2 regions of the Streptomyces sp. NPDC001941 genome follow, and region 2 is predicted to be linked to the other one. Evidence: riboswitches for the same ligand, from Rfam matches in the RefSeq annotation. Region 2 holds a riboswitch; the other holds the start of a gene.
What was found. A riboswitch is a leader RNA that binds a small molecule or an ion and turns the genes downstream of it on or off. The one in region 2 is predicted to bind S-adenosylmethionine.
Positions count from the first base shown of each region.

Region 1: linked by a shared signal. The riboswitch ahead of thrC (threonine synthase) and the one ahead of ABT160_RS28250 (aminotransferase class V-fold PLP-dependent enzyme) in region 2 are both predicted to bind S-adenosylmethionine.

Region 1 covers NZ_JBEOYE010000017.1:37,563-46,749, reverse strand. Annotated here, with positions in the region: gene ABT160_RS14850 (hypothetical protein) at 1-182, shown strand, start outside; gene groL (chaperonin GroEL) at 276-1,898, opposite strand; gene ABT160_RS14840 (cold-shock protein) at 2,291-2,494, opposite strand; gene ABT160_RS14835 (MoaD/ThiS family protein) at 2,905-3,183, opposite strand; gene thrC (threonine synthase) at 3,228-4,550, opposite strand; SAM riboswitch class I at 4,544-4,686, opposite strand; gene ABT160_RS14825 (glucosyl-3-phosphoglycerate synthase) at 4,852-5,793, shown strand; gene ABT160_RS14820 (DUF7927 domain-containing protein) at 5,959-7,704, shown strand; gene ABT160_RS14815 (alpha,alpha-trehalose-phosphate synthase (UDP-forming)) at 7,830-9,187, shown strand, end outside.
Region 2 covers NZ_JBEOYE010000048.1:52,833-62,019, forward strand. Annotated here, with positions in the region: gene ABT160_RS28230 (NYN domain-containing protein) at 1-84, opposite strand, end outside; gene ABT160_RS28235 (hypothetical protein) at 122-364, opposite strand; gene ABT160_RS28240 (rhomboid family intramembrane serine protease) at 535-1,257, shown strand; gene ABT160_RS28245 (Lrp/AsnC family transcriptional regulator) at 1,254-1,535, shown strand; gene ABT160_RS28250 (aminotransferase class V-fold PLP-dependent enzyme) at 1,614-3,017, opposite strand; SAM riboswitch class IV at 3,237-3,354, opposite strand; gene trpD (anthranilate phosphoribosyltransferase) at 3,450-4,514, opposite strand; gene qcrB (cytochrome bc1 complex cytochrome b subunit) at 4,651-6,270, opposite strand; gene qcrA (cytochrome bc1 complex Rieske iron-sulfur subunit) at 6,267-7,322, opposite strand; gene qcrC (cytochrome bc1 complex diheme cytochrome c subunit) at 7,319-8,128, opposite strand; gene ctaE (aa3-type cytochrome oxidase subunit III) at 8,203-8,823, opposite strand; gene ABT160_RS28280 (DNA-binding transcriptional response regulator) at 9,024-9,187, shown strand, end outside.

The DNA.
Region 1 (9,187 bases), on a different contig from region 2:
TGTGGTTCCGGGCCGCCAACAGCTCGTCGTTCAAGCTCCAGCTGTCGACGACGACGGACGCCAAGGGCAAGGCCGTCTTCCGTACCAAGGCGACGGTCGACGGCTCCTACCTGATCCGGTACTTCGGTGACGGCACGCACTTCAACTCGACGGCCACGGCCGACGCGGTCGACGTGCGCTGACGCCGGTCCCCGGCAACGACGAAGGGCGGCACCCCCCTGGGAGAGGGGGTGCCGCCCTTCGTCGTGTCAGGACGGGTGATCAGCCGGGGCCGATCAGAAGTCCATGTCACCGCCGGGCATGCCGCCCGGAGCGGCCGCGGCGGCCTTCTCCGGCTTGTCGGCGATGACGGCCTCGGTGGTGAGGAACAGCGCGGCGATCGACGCGGCGTTCTGCAGCGCGGAGCGCGTCACCTTGGCGGGGTCGATGATGCCCTCGGCGATCATGTCGACGTACTCACCGGTGGCGGCGTTCAGGCCGTGGCCGACGGGAAGGTTGCGCACCTTCTCGACGATAACGCCACCCTCCAGGCCACCGTTGACGGCGATCTGCTTGAGCGGGGCCTCCAGGGCGAGCTTCACGGCGTTGGCGCCGGTCGCCTCGTCACCCGACAGCTCCAGCTTCTCGAAGACCGAGGAGGCCTGCAGCAGGGCCACGCCACCGCCGGCGACGATGCCCTCCTCGACGGCCGCCTTCGCGTTGCGCACGGCGTCCTCGATGCGGTGCTTGCGCTCCTTGAGCTCGACCTCGGTGGCGGCACCGGCCTTGATGACGGCCACGCCGCCGGCCAGCTTCGCCAGGCGCTCCTGGAGCTTCTCGCGGTCGTAGTCCGAGTCCGAGTTCTCGATCTCGGCGCGGATCTGGTTCACGCGACCGGCGACCTGCTCGCTCTCGCCGGCACCGTCGACGATGGTGGTCTCGTCCTTGGTGATGACGACCTTGCGGGCGCGGCCCAGCAGGTCCAGGCCGGCGTTCTCGAGCTTGAGGCCGACCTCCTCGGAGATGACCGTGCCGCCGGTGAGGATGGCGATGTCGTTCAGCATGGCCTTGCGGCGGTCGCCGAAGCCCGGGGCCTTGACGGCGACGGACTTGAAGGTGCCGCGGATCTTGTTGACGATCAGCGTCGACAGGGCCTCGGCCTCGACGTCCTCGGCGATGATCAGCAGCGGCTTGCCCGACTGCATGACCTTCTCCAGGAGCGGGAGCAGGTCCTTGACCGAGGAGATCTTGGAGTTGACGACGAGGATGTACGGGTCGTCCAGGGACGCCTCCATACGCTCCATGTCGGTCGCGAAGTACGCCGAGATGTAGCCCTTGTCGAAGCGCATGCCCTCGGTGAGCTCGAGCTCCAGACCGAAGGTCTGCGACTCCTCGACGGTGATGACGCCTTCCTTGCCGACCTTGTCCATGGCCTCGGCGATGAGCTCGCCGATCTGGGTGTCGGCGGCGGAGATGGAGGCGGTGGAGGCGATCTGCTCCTTGGTCTCCACGTCCTTGGCCTGCTCCAGCAGGGCGCCGGAGACGGCCTCGACGGCCTTCTCGATGCCGCGCTTGAGGGCCATCGGGTTGGCACCGGCGGCCACGTTGCGCAGGCCCTCGCGGACGAGCGCCTGGGCGAGGACGGTGGCGGTGGTCGTACCGTCGCCGGCGACGTCGTCCGTCTTCTTGGCGACTTCCTTGACCAGCTCGGCGCCGATCTTCTCGTACGGGTCCTCCAGCTCGATCTCCTTGGCGATGGACACACCATCGTTGGTGATCGTGGGGGCGCCCCACTTCTTCTCAAGGACGACGTTGCGACCCTTGGGGCCAAGGGTGACCTTGACGGCGTCGGCGAGCTGGTTCATGCCGCGCTCCAGGCCGCGCCGGGCCTCCTCGTCGAACGCGATGATCTTGGCCATGTGAAGTGGTCCTCCCGGACGGGGTGGATTTCTCCGGATCGGCACCCGTGCCCGCGACGGACGGCCGGCTCGCCGTGTGGTTCCTTCCCACCCGGGTCGCCGACCTCACAGGACCGATCCAAGTTCTGTCACTCTCACTCGGAGAGTGCTAACGCCAATGATTAGCACTCGCCCTAGGAGAGTGCAAGCGACTTCGAGGAGCTGCCCTCTCGACGTGCGAGCGGACCCGGCCGGGGCACGGTCCGGACGCGGCCCGGACCCGGCCCGGACCCGGCCGCGACCCGGGGTCGGCGCCCCCGGGTCGCGCCCCGGGACGCGTCCCCCGGGCAAGCGGAAGGGCCCGCGTCCGGTGGACGCGGGCCCTTCTCACGTTGCTGCAGTCAGTCGGCGCTTCAGCCGGCTACGCGGACCATGTCCGCCTGCGGCCCCTTCTGGCCCTGCGAGATCTCGAATTCGACCCGCTGACCCTCTTCAAGGGTGCGGTACCCGTCCATCTGGATCGCGCTGTAGTGGACGAATACATCCGCACCACCGTCGACCGCGATGAAGCCGTACCCCTTCTCCGCGTTGAACCACTTGACGGTGCCCTGAGCCATGCCTAACTCCCCTATTACTGGCCCTTGCACAGGACCGCACTTCGCGGGCCCGGGTCAGACCTCGCCCGCCGACAGGTAGCGGACGTGCGCCGGAACGCGTCGACCGCCGCTGAATGTATCTGTCCAACTGCCGTCTGCAACAGGTCAATCGGACGAGAATTCTGGGCACGGCCCATCGGAAGAATGCGGTGAATTCCTTGAATTCCAGGGCAAGTCGGGCCCGGCAAAAACCACATAAGGGGCAACGTGCTCGAACACTTTGGCTGCTTCTTGTCGCGCGAGGGGCGCACTCGGATATGCGCGTGGCACGGGCAGCGGAAGGGGCTTCCCACACTCTATCGCGTTCAACCATGCAGAATTGCCCCCTCCGCTTCTCTCGCGGAGGGGGCAATACGGGTCACGCGGTGTGGTCAGCAGCCACCGGCGACGGCGGGGATGATCGAGACGCCCGCGCCGTCCGGGGTGGCGGTGTCGAGGCCCTGCTCGAAGCGGACGTCGTCGTCGTTCACGTACACGTTCACGAAGCGGCGCAGCTTGCCCTGGTCGTCCAGGACGCGGGCGGCGATGCCCGCGTGGTTCTTCTCCAGGTCGGCGATGACCTCGGCGAGGGTGGCGCCCTCGGCCGGGACCTCGGACTGGCCGCCGGTGTAGGTGCGCAGGATGGTGGGGATGCGGACGTTCACGCTCATGGTGCGGTACCTCTCGGGAAGCCTCGGGAAGGGTGCGTCGGGTGTCAGTGGGCCAGGCCCGCGGCGCGGAAGGCGTCCAGCGAGGGCTTGATGGTGGCCGTGGCCTGGGAGGTGTCGGCCACCGCGTCCAGGGTCTTCAGGCCGTCACCGGTGTTGAGGACCACCGTGGTCAGGGTCGGGTCGAGGAGCCCGGCCTCCACCAGCTTGCGGGTCACGCCGACGGTCACGCCGCCCGCCGTCTCGGCGAAGATGCCCTCGGTGCGGGCGAGCAGCTTGATGGCGTCGACGACCTGCTCGTCGTTCACGTCCTCCACCGCGCCGCCGGTGCGGCGGGCGATGTCCAGGACGTAGGGGCCGTCGGCCGGGTTGCCGATGGCGAGGGACTTGGCGATGGTGTTCGGCTTCTGCGGGCGCACCACGTCGTGCCCGGCCTTGAAGGCGGCGGACACCGGGGAGCAGCCCTCGGCCTGGGCGCCGAAGATCTTGTACGGCTTGTCCTCGACCAGGCCCAGCTTGATCAGCTCCTGGAGGCCCTTGTCGATCTTCGTGAGCTGGGAGCCGGAGGCGATCGGGATGACCAGCTGGTCGGGGATGACCCAGCCGAGCTGCTCGCAGATCTCGTACGCCAGGGTCTTGGAGCCCTCGCCGTAGTACGGCCGCAGGTTGACGTTCACGAAGCCCCAGCCCTCGCCCAGCGGGTCGCCGATGAGCTCCGAGCAGAAGCGGTTGACGTCGTCGTAGTTGCCCTCGATGCCGACGAGCTCGCCGCCGTACACCGCGGCCATGACGACCTTGCCCTGCTCCAGGTCGTGCGGGATGAACACGCAGGAGCGGAAGCCGGCCCGGGCGGCGGCGGCGCCGACGGCGCCGGCCAGGTTGCCGGTGGAGGAGCAGGACAGGGTGGTGAAGCCGAAGGCGCGGGCGGCCTCCAGGGCCTGCGCGACGACGCGGTCCTTGAAGGAGTGCGTCGGGTTGCCGGAGTCGTCCTTGACGAACAGCCTGCCCGGCTCGACGCCCAGCTCGCGGGCCAGGTTGTCGGCCTTGACCAGCTTGGTCCAGCCCGGGTTGAGGTTGGGCTTGTCGGCCACGTCGGAGGGGACGGGCAGCAGCGGCGCGTAGCGCCAGATGTTCTCGGGGCCGTCCTCGATGCGCTTGCGCAGTGCCTCGGGGCCCTCGGCGGGGAAGTCGTACGCCACCTCGAGGGGGCCGAAACACTCGGCGCAGGCGAAGATCGGTCCCAGCGGGAAGAGGGTGCCGCACTCGCGGCAGGAGAGCCCGGAGGCCGGTCCGAGGTCGACGGTGGCAGCGGCGCTGGCGGCGGGTGCGACGGTCTGTACAGCCATGATGGCGAGGCCCTTTCTCCTCATCTTCCTCATGGCGCACTTCGCCATGAGACGGATTTGGCACCTTCCCTAGCCGGGAGCCTCGCGGATGAGAACGAGACCGGCTGGAGGGTTGCCGGGGCTTCAACGGGCCGTTTCCCTCTGCCCCTCTGGATGAGCGGTATGCGGTTGTGTGTGCGGTTGTGAGTGGCGGACCGACCCCCGACATGCGACGGACATCCGCGTTGTTCAAGACTGTAACCGAAGGCCCGGACGGTTGAGATAGTCGTCCGAACCGCGAGATGGATCACACGCACCGATTTCAGACACCGGGGAGTAGTAGACCGTGCTCGAAGATGTGGAGCGCTGGCTGAAGGCCCGCTCCTGGTCAGCCGCCGACCGCACGCTCGGCCAGGTGCTGGCCGCCAAGCGCGGGACGACGGTGAGCGTCGTCCTCCCGGCGCTGAACGAGGAGGCGACCGTCGGGGACATCGTGACGGTGATCCGCCGCGAGCTGATGTCGCCCGCGGTCCCGCTGGTGGACGAGCTGGTGGTGATCGACTCGGGCTCCACCGACCGCACGGCCGAGGTGGCCGCGGCGGCCGGGGCCCGGGTGGTGGCGCGGGACGCGATCCTGCCCCGGATACCCGCGGTGCCGGGCAAGGGGGAGGTCCTGTGGCGGTCACTGATGGTGACCGGCGGGGACGTCGTCTGCTTCGTGGACGCGGACCTCAAGGAGTTCTCCGCGGACTTCGTCTCGGGGATCGTCGGCCCGCTGCTGACCGATCCCGACGTGGACTTCGTCAAGGCGATGTACGACCGCCCCTTCGGCGACACCCCTGGTCAGGGCGGCCGGGTGACCGAACTGGTGGCGCGCCCGCTGCTCAACCTGCACTGGCCGATGCTGGCCGGGTTCGTCCAGCCGCTGGGCGGCGAGTACGCGGCCCGGCGCTCGCTGCTCGAACGGCTGCCCTTCCCGGTCGGTTACGGAGTGGAGCTGGGCCTGCTGGTCGACGCGCTGCACACGGTGGGCCTGGACGCGCTGGCGCAGGTGGACGTCGGGGTGCGCAGGCACCGCCACCAGGACGGGCAGGCGCTGGGCCGGATGGCGGCGGCGATCTACCGCACGGCGCAGCTGCGGCTCTCGCGCGGACACCTGGTGCGCCCGGTGCTCACCCAGTTCGAGCGCGGCGAGGACGGCTTCGAGCCGCGGACGTACCCGGTGGACACCGAGGAGCGCCCGCCGATGGCGGAGATCGCGGAGTACGCGCGACGCCGGGTGGCGTAGTCGCGTGGTCCCGCCGGGAGCGCGGGAGCGGGGCGGGGCCGGACGGGGCGGCAAGGGTGGCCGGTGCCCGCCTCCCGGCGCAACCTCGGACGGCCCCCTCGCGTGGCGCGCGGGGTCGGCCGGGCGTACTGCCTAGATTTCCGTTTTATGTGGTTCAGACATGGAATGCGCTTCCTGCTTGGCGCGGCGACCGCCGCGACGGCGCTGGTGGCCACGGCGGCACCCGCGTCCTCCGTCGTCGTCGAGCCCTTCGCCAAGCGGTACGACGCCGCGGTCTACGGGGACTTCATCACCCTGGGCAACACAGTGCTCCAGTGCCCCGACACCCCCGCCGACGTCGCCGCCCGCTGCGAGGCCGCCCAGACCGGCACCAGCAGCGAGAACAACAACCAGTTCGCCATGCGGTACACCGACACCGCGGGCCTGGCCTCCCCGGTGCTCGACTCCAGCACCGCCACGATCACCGTGCCGCCGGGCGCCAGGGTCGCGTACGCCCGGCTGTTCTGGGGCGGCAACGACGGCACGTACAAGCTCGGCAACAACCAGGTCCAGTTCTGCGACACCGCCGGCCGGGCCACCTCGCCCGCCGGCGACCCGCTGACCTCGCGGCCGGTGCTGAAGGTCGGCCCGCGCCCCGAGGCCCCGGTCACCGTGGCCGACGCGGTGCGCACCCCGGCGGCCGTGGGCGGCCCGCACTACTACACCGCCGAGGCCGACGTGACCGCCGCCTTCGCCGGGGTCGCCACCGGCAGCCCGGTCCCGGTCGCCGTCGGCAACGTCTGGGCCCCCACCGGCAACGGCTGCGTCGGCGGCTGGTCGCTGACCGTGGTGTGGAAGTACGACGCCCCCAACGCCCAGTACGCGCCCGACCGCCACCACGTGTACGTCTACGGCGGGCACGTGGTGCAGCAGTCCAAGGACCCCGACACCACCATCACCGTGGACGGGTTCTACCGCTCCGGCTCCAAGGACCTGCGCGCCAGCGTCACCGCCTACGAGGGCGACGCCAACGTCACCGGCGACCAGTTCCTGGTCAACGCCCGGCGGATGACCGACCCGGAGAGCGGCGGCGGGGCCAACAACTTCTTCAACAGCCACGCCGAGGGCTGCACGGACCCCTGCGACGCCAACAACTTCTCCATCGACGCCAAGACCTTCGAGGTCCCCGGCGACACCATCCCCGAGGGCGCCGACTCCGCGGACCTGACCTTCCGCACCCGCGGCGACACCTACGTGCCGCAGGCCCTGGCCTTCTCGGTGCCGGTGCCCGACCTGGAGATCAAGAAGACGGCGTCCCCGACCCGGGTGAAGCCGGGCGACAAGCTCACGTACACGATCACCGCGAAGAACATCTCCTCGCTCGACTACCCGGGCGCCCGGCTGAGCGACGACCTGAGCGACCTGCTCGACGACGCGGTGTACGACGGCGACGCCAGGGCCACCCTCGGCACGGTCCGCTACGCCGCGCCGAAGCTCTCCTGGACCGGCACCGTGCCCACCGGCAGGACCGCGACGATCACCTACTCGGTGACCGTCAACGACCCGGTCAGCGGCGACGGCAAGCTGACCAACGACGTGGTCGCCGACACCCCGCGGACCAACTGCGAGGACGGCGCCACCGACCCGGCCTGCTCCCCGGTGTTCCCGCCGGTCCAGACCCCGCCGTCCCCCAAGCCTTCTCCGTCCCCCAAGCCCTCGCACAGCGACGGGCCCTCCCCGCGCCCGTCCCGCACCGACCAGGGCCGCCCCACCCCGCCGCAGGACGCCGCGGGCGGCACCGACGGCGGCCAGATGGCCGAGACCGGCGCGGGCGGCGAGCAGCTGTGGCTGCTCGGCGGCCTGGGCATCGCGCTGGCCGGGGTCGGCGCGGTGGCGGTCGCCGCGACCCGGGGGCGCCGCGGCCACCACTGACCGGCCGCCCCCGAGCCTCACCCGAGCCACTCCTGACCGGAAACGGCGCTCCCCACGGCCGGGCCCCGCACCGCGGGGCCCGGCCGCACGTTTGAGCGTTTGTGCGACGGGCTAGGTTCGTCCCCATGGCTTCCGCACAGGTTCTGGTGGCGTCCAACCGCGGTCCCGTGTCGTACGCGCGCGGCGCCGACGGCACCCTCGAAGCACGGCGCGGCGGGGGCGGCCTCGTCTCCGGCCTCTCCGCGATCGGCCCGGACACCGACTCGCTCTGGGTGTGCTCCGCGCTCGGCGACGGCGACCGCGAGGCGGTGCGGCGCGCGGGCGGCGGCGACCTGCCGGACGCGGACACCGGCGGCCGCCGGGTGCGGATGCTCGACATCGACCCGGACGTCCACTCCGACGCGTACAACGGCATCGCGAACTCGGTGCTGTGGTTCGTCCACCACCTGCTGTACCAGACCCCGCTGGAGCCCGTCTTCGACGCGGAGTTCCGCCGCCAGTGGGCGGCGTACGAGACCTACAACCGGCTCTTCGCCCGGGCCCTGGCCGACCAGGCGGGCCCCGGCGCGGCCGTCCTGGTCCAGGACTACCACCTGGCCCTGGTCCCCGGGATGCTCCGCGAGCTCCGCCCCGACCTGCGCATCGGCCACTTCTCGCACACCCCGTGGGCGCCGGTGGACTACTTCCGGATGCTGCCCGACGACATCGCCGAGCAGCTCCTGCGCGGCATGCTCGGCGCGGACCGGCTCGGCTTCCTGACCCGGCGCTGGGCGGACGCCTTCGCCGCCTGCTGCGAGGCCGTCGTCGGCGGCACCGGGGACACCGAGCTGGGCGTGCACGGCCTGGGCGCGGACGCCGACTTCCTGCGCGAGCGCTCCCGCCGCCCGGACGTGGCCGAGCGGATGGCGGCACTGCGCGAGCAGATCGGCCCCGGCCGCCGCACGGTCGTCCGGGTGGACCGCACCGAGCTGTCCAAGAACATCGTGCGCGGCCTGCACGCCTACCGGGCCCTGCTGGACGAGCACCCCGAGTGGCGCGAGCGCGTCGTCCACCTGGCCTTCGCCTACCCCTCGCGCCAGGACCTCGCGGTCTACCGCGCCTACACCGAGGAGGTCTCCCGCCTCGCGGCGGAGATCAACGAGGCGTACGGGACGCCCGGCTGGACCCCGGTCGTGCTGCACGTCGAGGACGACTTCGCCCGCTCCCTGGCCGCGTACCGGATCGCCGACGTGGCGCTGGTCAACCCGGTGCGCGACGGGATGAACCTGGTGGCCAAGGAGGTCCCGGTGGTCTCCGACCACGGCTGCGTCCTGGTGCTGTCCCGGGAGGCGGGGGCGTACGCGGAGCTGGGCGCGGACGCCCTGGTGGTCAACCCGTACGACGTGACGGGCACCGCGCGCGCCCTGCACGAGGCCCTGACCATGCCCGACGACGAGCGCGCCGAGCGCACCCGGCGGCTGTCCTCGGCGGCGACGGCGCTGCC
Region 2 (9,187 bases):
CCCTTCGGGCAGCGGTCGGTCGAGCGCCTCGGCGGCGTCGCCGGCCGAGCCGGCCGGTTCGGCGCCGCTCTCCGGCTGCTCCACGATCCGTCACCCCACAGTTGTCTTGCGCGCCGCCCGCTCAGGAGCCGGCGCCCGGCCTGTCCACCAGTTCGATCTGGTCCACCGCGTTGCACCAACGGCAGCGCACCGACTCGATGGTCTCACTGACCACCTCGCGCTCCTCCACCTTGGGCTCCCCGGCCAGGTCCAGATGGACGTACTCGACGACCTTGGACGAGCGGGTCACGTCGAAGCGGGTGAGGTTCCCGCACAGGGTGCAGCGCCAGCGGGTCTCGGCGGTCGGCAGGGGTACCGTCGTCATGGATCGCCGTCCTCTTTCTCGTACGAGCGCCGTGCGCCGTACCGGAATGCGTGAGCCGCGGTGCGCCGTCGAACTGCGGATGTCCTGCCCGCAACCCTACGGCCTCACGGCTGCCCCGTGTGCGGCGAGGCGCCCTGTCCCGCTCGGTCCCGTTACGTCATGCTCTGATCATGATCGATTGGCGGCGGGCGGCCCGGGCGGCCGTGCACGGACCCTCGGTGACGTACGGCGTGATCGCCCTGTGCTGCGCGGTGTTCCTCATCAGTCCGCTCTCGGGCCTCAACCCGGTGTACGGCACCGGGGACGCCCTGCTGGCGGCGCAGGACGCGTACTTCCGGCGCTGGGGGGTGGTCCCCGCGGAGCTGATGAACAGCGAGCCGCACGCCCTCGTCACCCCGCTGACCGCGCTGTTCGTGCACGGCAGCTGGCTGCACCTGCTCGGCAACATGCTCTTCCTCTACGTGTTCGGGGCGATGGCCGAGGAGCGCATGGGCCATCTGGAGTTCGCGCTCTTCTACCTCGGCTGCGGTTACCTCGCGCTACTCGCCTACGCCGCCGCGCACGCCCACTCCGCCCAGACCCTGGTGGGGGCCTCGGGCGCGATCTCGGGGGTGCTCGGCGCCTTCCTCTACCTCTTCCCCAAGGCGCGCGTCACCAGCCTCTTCCCGTTCCTCTTCTTCCTGCCGCTGCGCTTCCCGGCCTGGATCGTGCTGGTCTTCTGGTTCGTCCTGCAGTGGCTGGCCGCGCGGACGGCGGGCAGCGGCCCGGGCGTCGCCTACCTGGCCCACCTGGTGGGCTTCGGCGTCGGCTTCCTCTACGCCTGGGGGCGCTTCCGGGGGCGGGCTACAGTGAAGGCCCAAGCAGCGGCGCCCGAGGGAGAAAGCCAACCGTGATCACCGCGATCGTGCTCATCAAGACCAGCGTGGACCGGATCCCCGAGATCGCCGAGTCGATCGCGGCGCTGGACAGCGTCAGCGAGGTCTTCTCCGTCACCGGTACGTACGACCTGATCGCGATGGTCCGGGTGGCCCGCCACGACGACCTGGCCGACGTCATCCCCGGCCGCATCAGCAAGATCCCGGGCGTCGAGGGCACCGACACCCACGTCGCGTTCCGCACCTACTCCCAGCACGACCTGGAGGCGGCCTTCGCGATCGGCCTGGACTCCTAGGCCACGGGAGAACGCCCGAAGGCGCCCGGCACGTCACGTGCCGGGCGCCTTCGTCGTCGTACGGGTACGGGTACGGCCTCAGCCGCGGTCGGGCACGCAGCGCCCGTCCTCGGTGCGGTAGTTCCAGCGGGCGCCGTCGCGCACCAGCTCCTTGACGGCGCGCACGAAGCGGTCCAGGTGCTCGTCGGGCGTACCGGCACCGAAGCTGACCCGGATCGCGTTGAGCGAGCGCTCCCCCGGCTCGGCGTCCGGCGCGCCGCACTCGCCCTGGTCGCCCGGCTCGCCGCCGAGCAGGGTGCGCACCAGCGGGTGGGCGCAGAACAGGCCGTCGCGCACGCCGATGCCGTACTCGGCCGAGAGCGCGGCGGCGAAGTGCGAGCTGTTCCAGCCCTCCACCACGAAGGAGATGACGCCCACCCGCGGGGAGTCGTCGCCGAACAGCGAGAGCACCCGCACCTCGGGCACGTCCGCGAGGCCCGCGCGGACCTTGGCGATCAGGTGCTGCTCGCGCTCCACCAGGGAGTCGAAGCCGGCCTCGGTGAGGGCGCGGCAGGCCGAGGCGATGGAGTAGACGCCGATCACGTTGGGCGAACCGGCCTCGTGGCGGGCCGCGCTCTGGTGCCACTCCACGTCCACGCCGCCGTCCTCGGCCCGCGCGACCTTGCGGGTGGCGCCGCCGCCGGCCAGGTAGGGGTCGGCCTCGCGCAGCCAGTCGGGCCGCCCGGCGAGCACGCCCGAGCCGAACGGCGCGTACAGCTTGTGGCCGGAGAAGGCGACCCAGTCGACGTCCAGCTCGCCGATGTGGACCGGGTGGTGGGGCGCGAGCTGGGCGGCGTCGAGCACGATGCGGGCACCGTGCGCGTGAGCGGCCGCCGCCAGCTCGCGCACCGGCCAGAGCTCACCGGTGACGTTGGAGGCACCGGTGACGCAGACCAGGGCGGGGCCGTGGGGCTCGCGCGCGGCGAGGGCGCGCTCCAGGGTCTCCACGGCCTGCCGGGGGGTGCGGGGGGCGTTGAGGTAGGTGACGCGGGCGCCGCGCCAGGGCAGCAGCGAGGCGTGGTGCTCGGTCTCGAAGACGAAGACCTGGCAGTCCGCGGGCAGCGCGCGGGCCAGCAGGTTGAGCGAGTCGGTGGTGGAGCGGGTGAAGACGACCTGGTCGTCGGGGCGGCAGCCGAGGAACTCGTGGACGGTCCTGCGGCTGTTCTCGAACAGGTCGGTGGAGAGCTGGGAGAGGTAGCCCGCGCCGCGGTGCACGCTGCCGTAGTACGGGGCGTAGGCGGCCACGTCGTCCCAGACCCGCTGCAGGGCCGGGGCGCTGGCGCCGTAGTCCAGGGCCGCGTAGCTGACCTCGCCGCCGGTGACCAGCGGGACGGTCACGTCGCGGCCGAGGACCGGGAGCGGGGCGGCACAGCAGGGCTCCTCGGAAGCGGCGGCAGCGGCGGAGTCGGCGGTGGCGGCGGCGTCGTTCAGGTACGCGGACATGGCGGCATCTCCCGGCAGGACAAGGCGAATGGAGGCGTGGGGACCCCGCGGCACGACTGGGTACGGCTCGACTGCCGTACGGCACACGGGTGTTGCTCGACGCACGGCGACAAGGAGGGCCGTACGGAGGAGGGGTGGAGAAAGGGGCCGAGGGGCCCTATCGCATTCGCTTGCTCACGAGACTGCTCCCTTGAGGACCAGGACCCCAGGGCATGCAGGGGTCCGCGCTTGCCGTAGACCTCGCTGCCTACGGCCTGGTCTTCACCCGGGGCACCCCGCCACGGACGGAGGGTTGCCGGACAGCGGGCCGGGGCCTAGATCGCTGTCACTCATGACCTTGCCAGGAGTATGGCACAGACGAAGATCGCGCCCAACCGGGGGTCCACATCGTGGACCCCCGGCCGGACGCGACCGGCGTGCGGGGAGGGGCGCTCAGGCGTGGGTGGCGGCGACCCAGCGCTCCAGGGCCGCCCGCGCGGCGCCGGAGTCGATGGACTGCGCCGCCCGCTCCATGCCCGCGCGCAGCTGGGCGGCCAGGTCGCCGGAGCCGGGCTCCAGGGCGACCAGCGCCGCCGCCGAGTTGAGCAGCACCGCGTCCCGTACCGGCCCCCGCTCCCCCGCGAGCAGCCGCCGGGCCACGTCGGCGTTGTACGAGGCGTCCGCGCCGCGCAGCGCCTCCACGGGCACCAGGTCCAGGCCCACGTCGCGCGGGTCGAAGACCTGCTCGCTGACCGCGCCGTCGCGCACCACCCAGACCCGCGAGGTGGCCGTGGTGGTCAGCTCGTCCAGGCCGTCGTCGCCGCGGAAGACCAGCGAGGAGTTGCCGCGCTCGGCGAAGACCCCGGCCACGATCGGCGCCATCCGGGGATCGGCGACGCCGACCGCCTGGGCCTTCACCCGGGCCGGGTTGGTCAGCGGGCCCAGCACGTTGAAGGTGGTGCGGATGCCCAGCTGGCCGCGGGCGGCGGCGACGTGCCGCAGCGCCGGGTGGAACCTGACCGCGAAGCACATGGTGATCCCGGCCTCCACGGCGACCTCGGCGACCCGGCTCGGGGTCAGGTCGAGGTTGACCCCGAGCTTCTCCAGGACGTCGGAGGAGCCGGAGGCGGAGGAGGCGGCGCGGTTGCCGTGCTTGACGACCCGGACGCCGGTGCCGGCCACCACGATCGAGGACATGGTGGAGATGTTGACGGTCTTGGCGCCGTCGCCGCCGGTGCCGACGATGTCCACGCAGGGCCCCGCCACGTCGATCACGTTGGCGTGGGCGTACATGGTCCGTACGAGACCGGTGATCTCCTCGACCGTCTCGCCCTTGGCCCGCAGCGCCACCATGAACCCGGCGATCTGGGCGTCGGTGGCCTCGCCGCGCATGATCCGGTCCATCGCCCAGGCGGTGTCGTCCGCGCTCTGGTCCTGGCCCCTCAGCAGCGAGTCCAGTACGCCGGGCCAGGAGCGGCCCGCCGCGGTGTCGCCTCCAGCGGGGTGCACAGCGCCCATGGTCGCTCCCGGGTGTCGTCCGTACGGATGTGAGGGCTTCCACCCTATCGAGCGCCGGGTACGGCAAAGAGCCCCGTCCGGTGAATGGACGGGGCTCTCGCCGTGGCGACCGACAGGTCAGGTGGTGCTCAGGGGATCAGTGGTGGCCGTGGCCGCTGGTGATCTCCTGGTACTCCTCGGCGGTCGGCTTGGAGATCTGGTTCCCCTCGCCGTAGTAGCCCTTGCTGAGCTTGACCCGCAGCTTCTCGGAGCGCTTCACCTTGCGCTCCACGCCGTTCTCGTCGACCGTGGCGCCGATCTCGGCGGGCGCGTACTGCTCGTGCGCCGTGAGCTTGTAGCGGGCGCCGGGCTCCAGCTGCTCGTGGACCTCGACGAACTCACCGTGCGGCAGGCGCTTGATGATGCCGGTCTCGCGACCGTGCAGCACCTTGTCCCGGTCCCGGCGCTGGAGGCCGAGGCAGATCCGCTTGGTGACGATGAACGCGATGACCGGGCCGACGAAGAAGAAGATCCGTACGAACCAGGTGATCGAGTTGATCGACAGGTGGAAGTGCGTGGCCCAGAGGTCGTTGCCGCCACCGACGAGCATGACCATGTACGCGGTGATCCAGGCGACGCCGAAGGCGGTGCGCGTCGGAGCGTTGCGCGGGCGCTGCGCGATGTGGTGCTCGCGCTTGTCGCCGGTGATCCAGGACTCGACGAACGGGTAGACGCCGATCGCGGCCAGCACCAGCGGGAAGACCACCAGCGGGATCATCACGCCGAGGACCAGCGTGTGGCCCCAGACGTTGATCTCCCAGCCCGGCATGACGCGGATCAGGCCTTCGGCGAAGCCCATGTACCAGTCGGGCTGGGCGCCGGTGGAGACCTGGTCCGGGCGGTACGGGCCGATGGCCCAGATCGGGTTGATCGAGGCGATCGCCGCGATCACCGCGATCACGCCGAAGACCAGGAAGAAGAAGCCTCCGGCCTTGGCCATGTAGACCGGCAGCAGCGGCATGCCCACGACGTTCTTGTTCGTGCGGCCGGGGCCCTCGAACTGCGTGTGCTTGTGGTAGAAGACCAGGATCAGGTGGGCCACCAGCAGGCCGAGCATGATGCCCGGGAGCAGCAGGATGTGCGCCGAGTAGAACCGGGCCACGAAGTCGCCGCCGGGGAACTCCCCGCCGAACAGGAACATCGACAGGTACGTGCCGACGACCGGCACGGACAGGATCGCGCCCTGCATGAAGCGGACACCGGTGCCGGAGAGCAGGTCGTCCGGGAGCGAGTAGCCGGTGAAGCCGGTGAACATGCCCAGGAAGAACAGCAGGAAGCCGAACAGCCAGTTGATCTCGCGCGGCTTGCGGAAGGCGCCCGTGAAGAAGACGCGCATCATGTGCACGAACATGCCGGCGATGAAGATCAGCGCCGCCCAGTGGTGGATCTGCCGGATGAGCAGACCACCGCGGATGTCGAAGCTGATCTTCAGGGTGGAGGCGTACGCCTCCGACATCAGCTGCCCCTGCATCGGGATGTAGCTGCCGTGGTACTCCACCTCGTTCATCGACGGGTGGAAGAACATCGTCAGGTACACACCCGTGAGGATGATGATGATGAAGCTGTAGAGGCAGATCTCACCGAGCATGAAGGACCAGTGGTCCGGGAAGATCTTGCGCATGTTGGCCTTGGCCAGGGAGTAGATCCCCAGGCGGCCGTCGGCCCAGTCGGCCACCCGCTCGCCGGCGGGTGCTTTGCGCTTGTCGTTGGTGCTCATCCGCGCTCCCAGAAGGCAGGACCGACGGGCTCTTCGAAGTCGCCGAGCGCTTCGAGGAAGCCCTCGTCATTCACGCCGATCCGCAGCTGCGGGAGGGCGTGGCCGGCCGGGCCGAAGATGACGCGGGCGCCGTCGGAGAGGTCGAAGGTGGACTGGTGGCACGGGCAGAGCACGTGGTGCGTCTGCTGCTCGTACAGGGAGATCGGGCAGCCCACGTGGGTGCAGATCTTCGAGAAGGCGACGATGCCCTCGTGCGACCAGTCCAGCTCGCGCTTGTCCTTGATGTCGCCCGGCTGGAGCCGCACGATCATCAGGGCCGACTTGGCGATCTCGGTCTGGAAGTTGTGGTCGTCCTCCTTCAGGCCCTCCGGCATGGCGAAGGTGAGGGAGCCGACGGCGACGTCCTCGGGACGCAGCGGCTGGTGCGTGTTCATGTTGATCAGCTGCTTGCCCTTGCCCCACAGGGTGGAGCGGAGCTTCTTCTCCGGCAGCGGACCGAGGTCACGCAGCAGCACCACGCCGGAGAGCGGCACCAGGGCCAGCGCGCCGAACATGGTGTTGCGGATCAGCTTGCGACGGCCCATGCCGGACTCGGCGGCACCGGCCGCGAAGTCCGCCATGACCTTCGCCTTGACCTCGGGAGAGGCCTGGATCTCGTGGCGGTCGTCGGCGATCTCCACGTCCGACATCAGCGTGCGGGCCCAGTGGACCGCGCCGGCGCCGATGCAGAAGAGGGCGATACCCAGCGTCCAGCCCAGGGCGAAGTTGAGCGCGCTCACGTGGCCGAACGGCCAGATGAACACGATCTTGTCGACCGGGAAGATCACGTAGGAGGCGATGAAGGCGACGGTCGCCAGCATCGACAGCGTGAACAGGAACGCGACCACGCGCTCGGACCGCCGGGCAGCCCGCTCGTCGATGTCCTGGATGCGCGGCTTGTGGGCCGGCAGCCCCGGGTCCGCGAACGGGTCGTCGTGGACCTCGACCGCGCCGTGCGCGGTGCCCTGCTCTACCGGCAGGTTCTTTTCGTTTTGGCTGTCTTGGCTACTCATGACTTCTTGGCCTTAGCGGTGTGGGCCGCGACCCAGATGGCGACTGCGATCAGAGCGCCCAGACCGAAGATCCAGCCGAACAGGCCCTCGCTGACGGGGCCGAGGCCACCGAGCTTGAGGCCGCCGGGGCTCTCCGACTTGTCACCGTTCACGGTCTGGACGTACGCGATGATGTCCTTCTTCTCCTTCTCCGGCATGGTCGTGTCCGGGAAGGAGGGCATGTTCTGCGGGCCCGTCTGCATCGCCTCGTAGACGTGCTTGGGGTCCACGCCCTCGAGGCTCGGGGCGAACTTGCCCTTGGTCAGCGCGCCGCCCTCGCCGGTGAAGTTGTGGCACTGGGCACAGTTGGTGCGGAACAGGTCGCCACCACGGGCGATGTCGGCACCGTCGGGGCTGTACTGCTGCTCGGTCGGCGTGATCGGACCGGCGCCGAGGGAGGCGATGTACGCCGCCAGCTGGTCGATCTCGGCCTGCTTGTAGATCGCCTTCTTGCGCGGCACCTGGGCGCCGGGCTGCTGGGCGGGCATGCGGCCGGTGCCGACCTGGAAGTCGACGGCCGCGGAGCCGACGCCGACCAGGCTGGGGCCGTCACTGGTGCCCTGACCGCCGGTTCCGTGGCAGCTGGCGCAGCCGACGGTGTAGAGCTTCTTGCCCTCCTCGATGGCGAGGGACTGGGCGGTTTCATCGGCCTGTGCCTTGCTCGCGGGCGCGAACGCGGCGTACAGCCCCCCAGTGGCCGCCAGCGCGAAGAGTAGGACGACGACCGCCGCCAGCGGATGGCGTCGTCGTGCGGAGAGCTTTTTCACGGATTACCCCGGTGTCAGGATCTTCTGCGTCGATGCTTGCTGGATGGTCGGTGGGCCGGACCCCGGCGCCCCGACTACTTGATCATGTAGATCGTGGCGAAGAGGCCGATCCAGACGACATCGACGAAGTGCCAGTAATAGGACACGACGATGGCGGCGGTTGCCTGCTCGTGGGTGAACCTCTTGGCCGCGTACGTCCTGCCCAGTACGAACAGGAAGGCGATGAGACCGCCCGTCACGTGCATGCCATGGAAGCCGGTGGTCAGGTAGAACACCGAGCCGTACGGGTCCGAGGACAGCGAGAGGCCGTCCTTCTTGACCAGCTCGGTGTACTCGAACACCTGGCCGCCGATGAAGATCGCACCCATCACGAACGTGATGATGAACCAGGTCCTGAGCTTCTTCACGTCACCGCGCTCGGCGGCGAAGACGCCGAGCTGGCAGGTGAGTGAGGAGAGCACCAGGATCGTGGTGTTGGTGGCCGAGAACGGGAAGTTCAGGGCCGAAGCCTTTTCCGCCCAGAACTCGGCACCCGTCACCGATCGCAGGGTGAAGTACATCGCGAAGAGGGCCGCGAAGAACATCAGCTCGGAACTCAGCCAGATGATGGTTCCGACGCTGGTGAGGTTCGGTCGATTGACCGACGGGTGCGCGTGCCCGGTATCTACTGTCGTTGCTGTCGCCACGACCGACATTATGTCGGTCGCTTATCTCGCGCTCACTCCGGGGGGTGCCGTTCGGAGTGTCAGGCCCGTATGCGCTGCCCGAACGGCCCATCGAAGCGCTGTCCGAACCGGTGTTGACAGGGTGTCGGACGGAGTAGCATCCGCGCATCGGTTCTTGAACCGTCCTGACCCACGCACGCCGACGTCCGCCGACGCACCACGGAGGAACGATGCAGCCGACCGCCACGGTCCTGGTCTACAGCGACGACGCGAACACCCGCAGGCAGGTCCTGCTGGCGTCGGGGCGCAGGCCGGCCGCCGACGTTCCCCCGGTCGAGTTCATCGAGTGCGCCACGCTGCCGGCCGTACTGGAACGGCTGGACGAGGGCGGCAT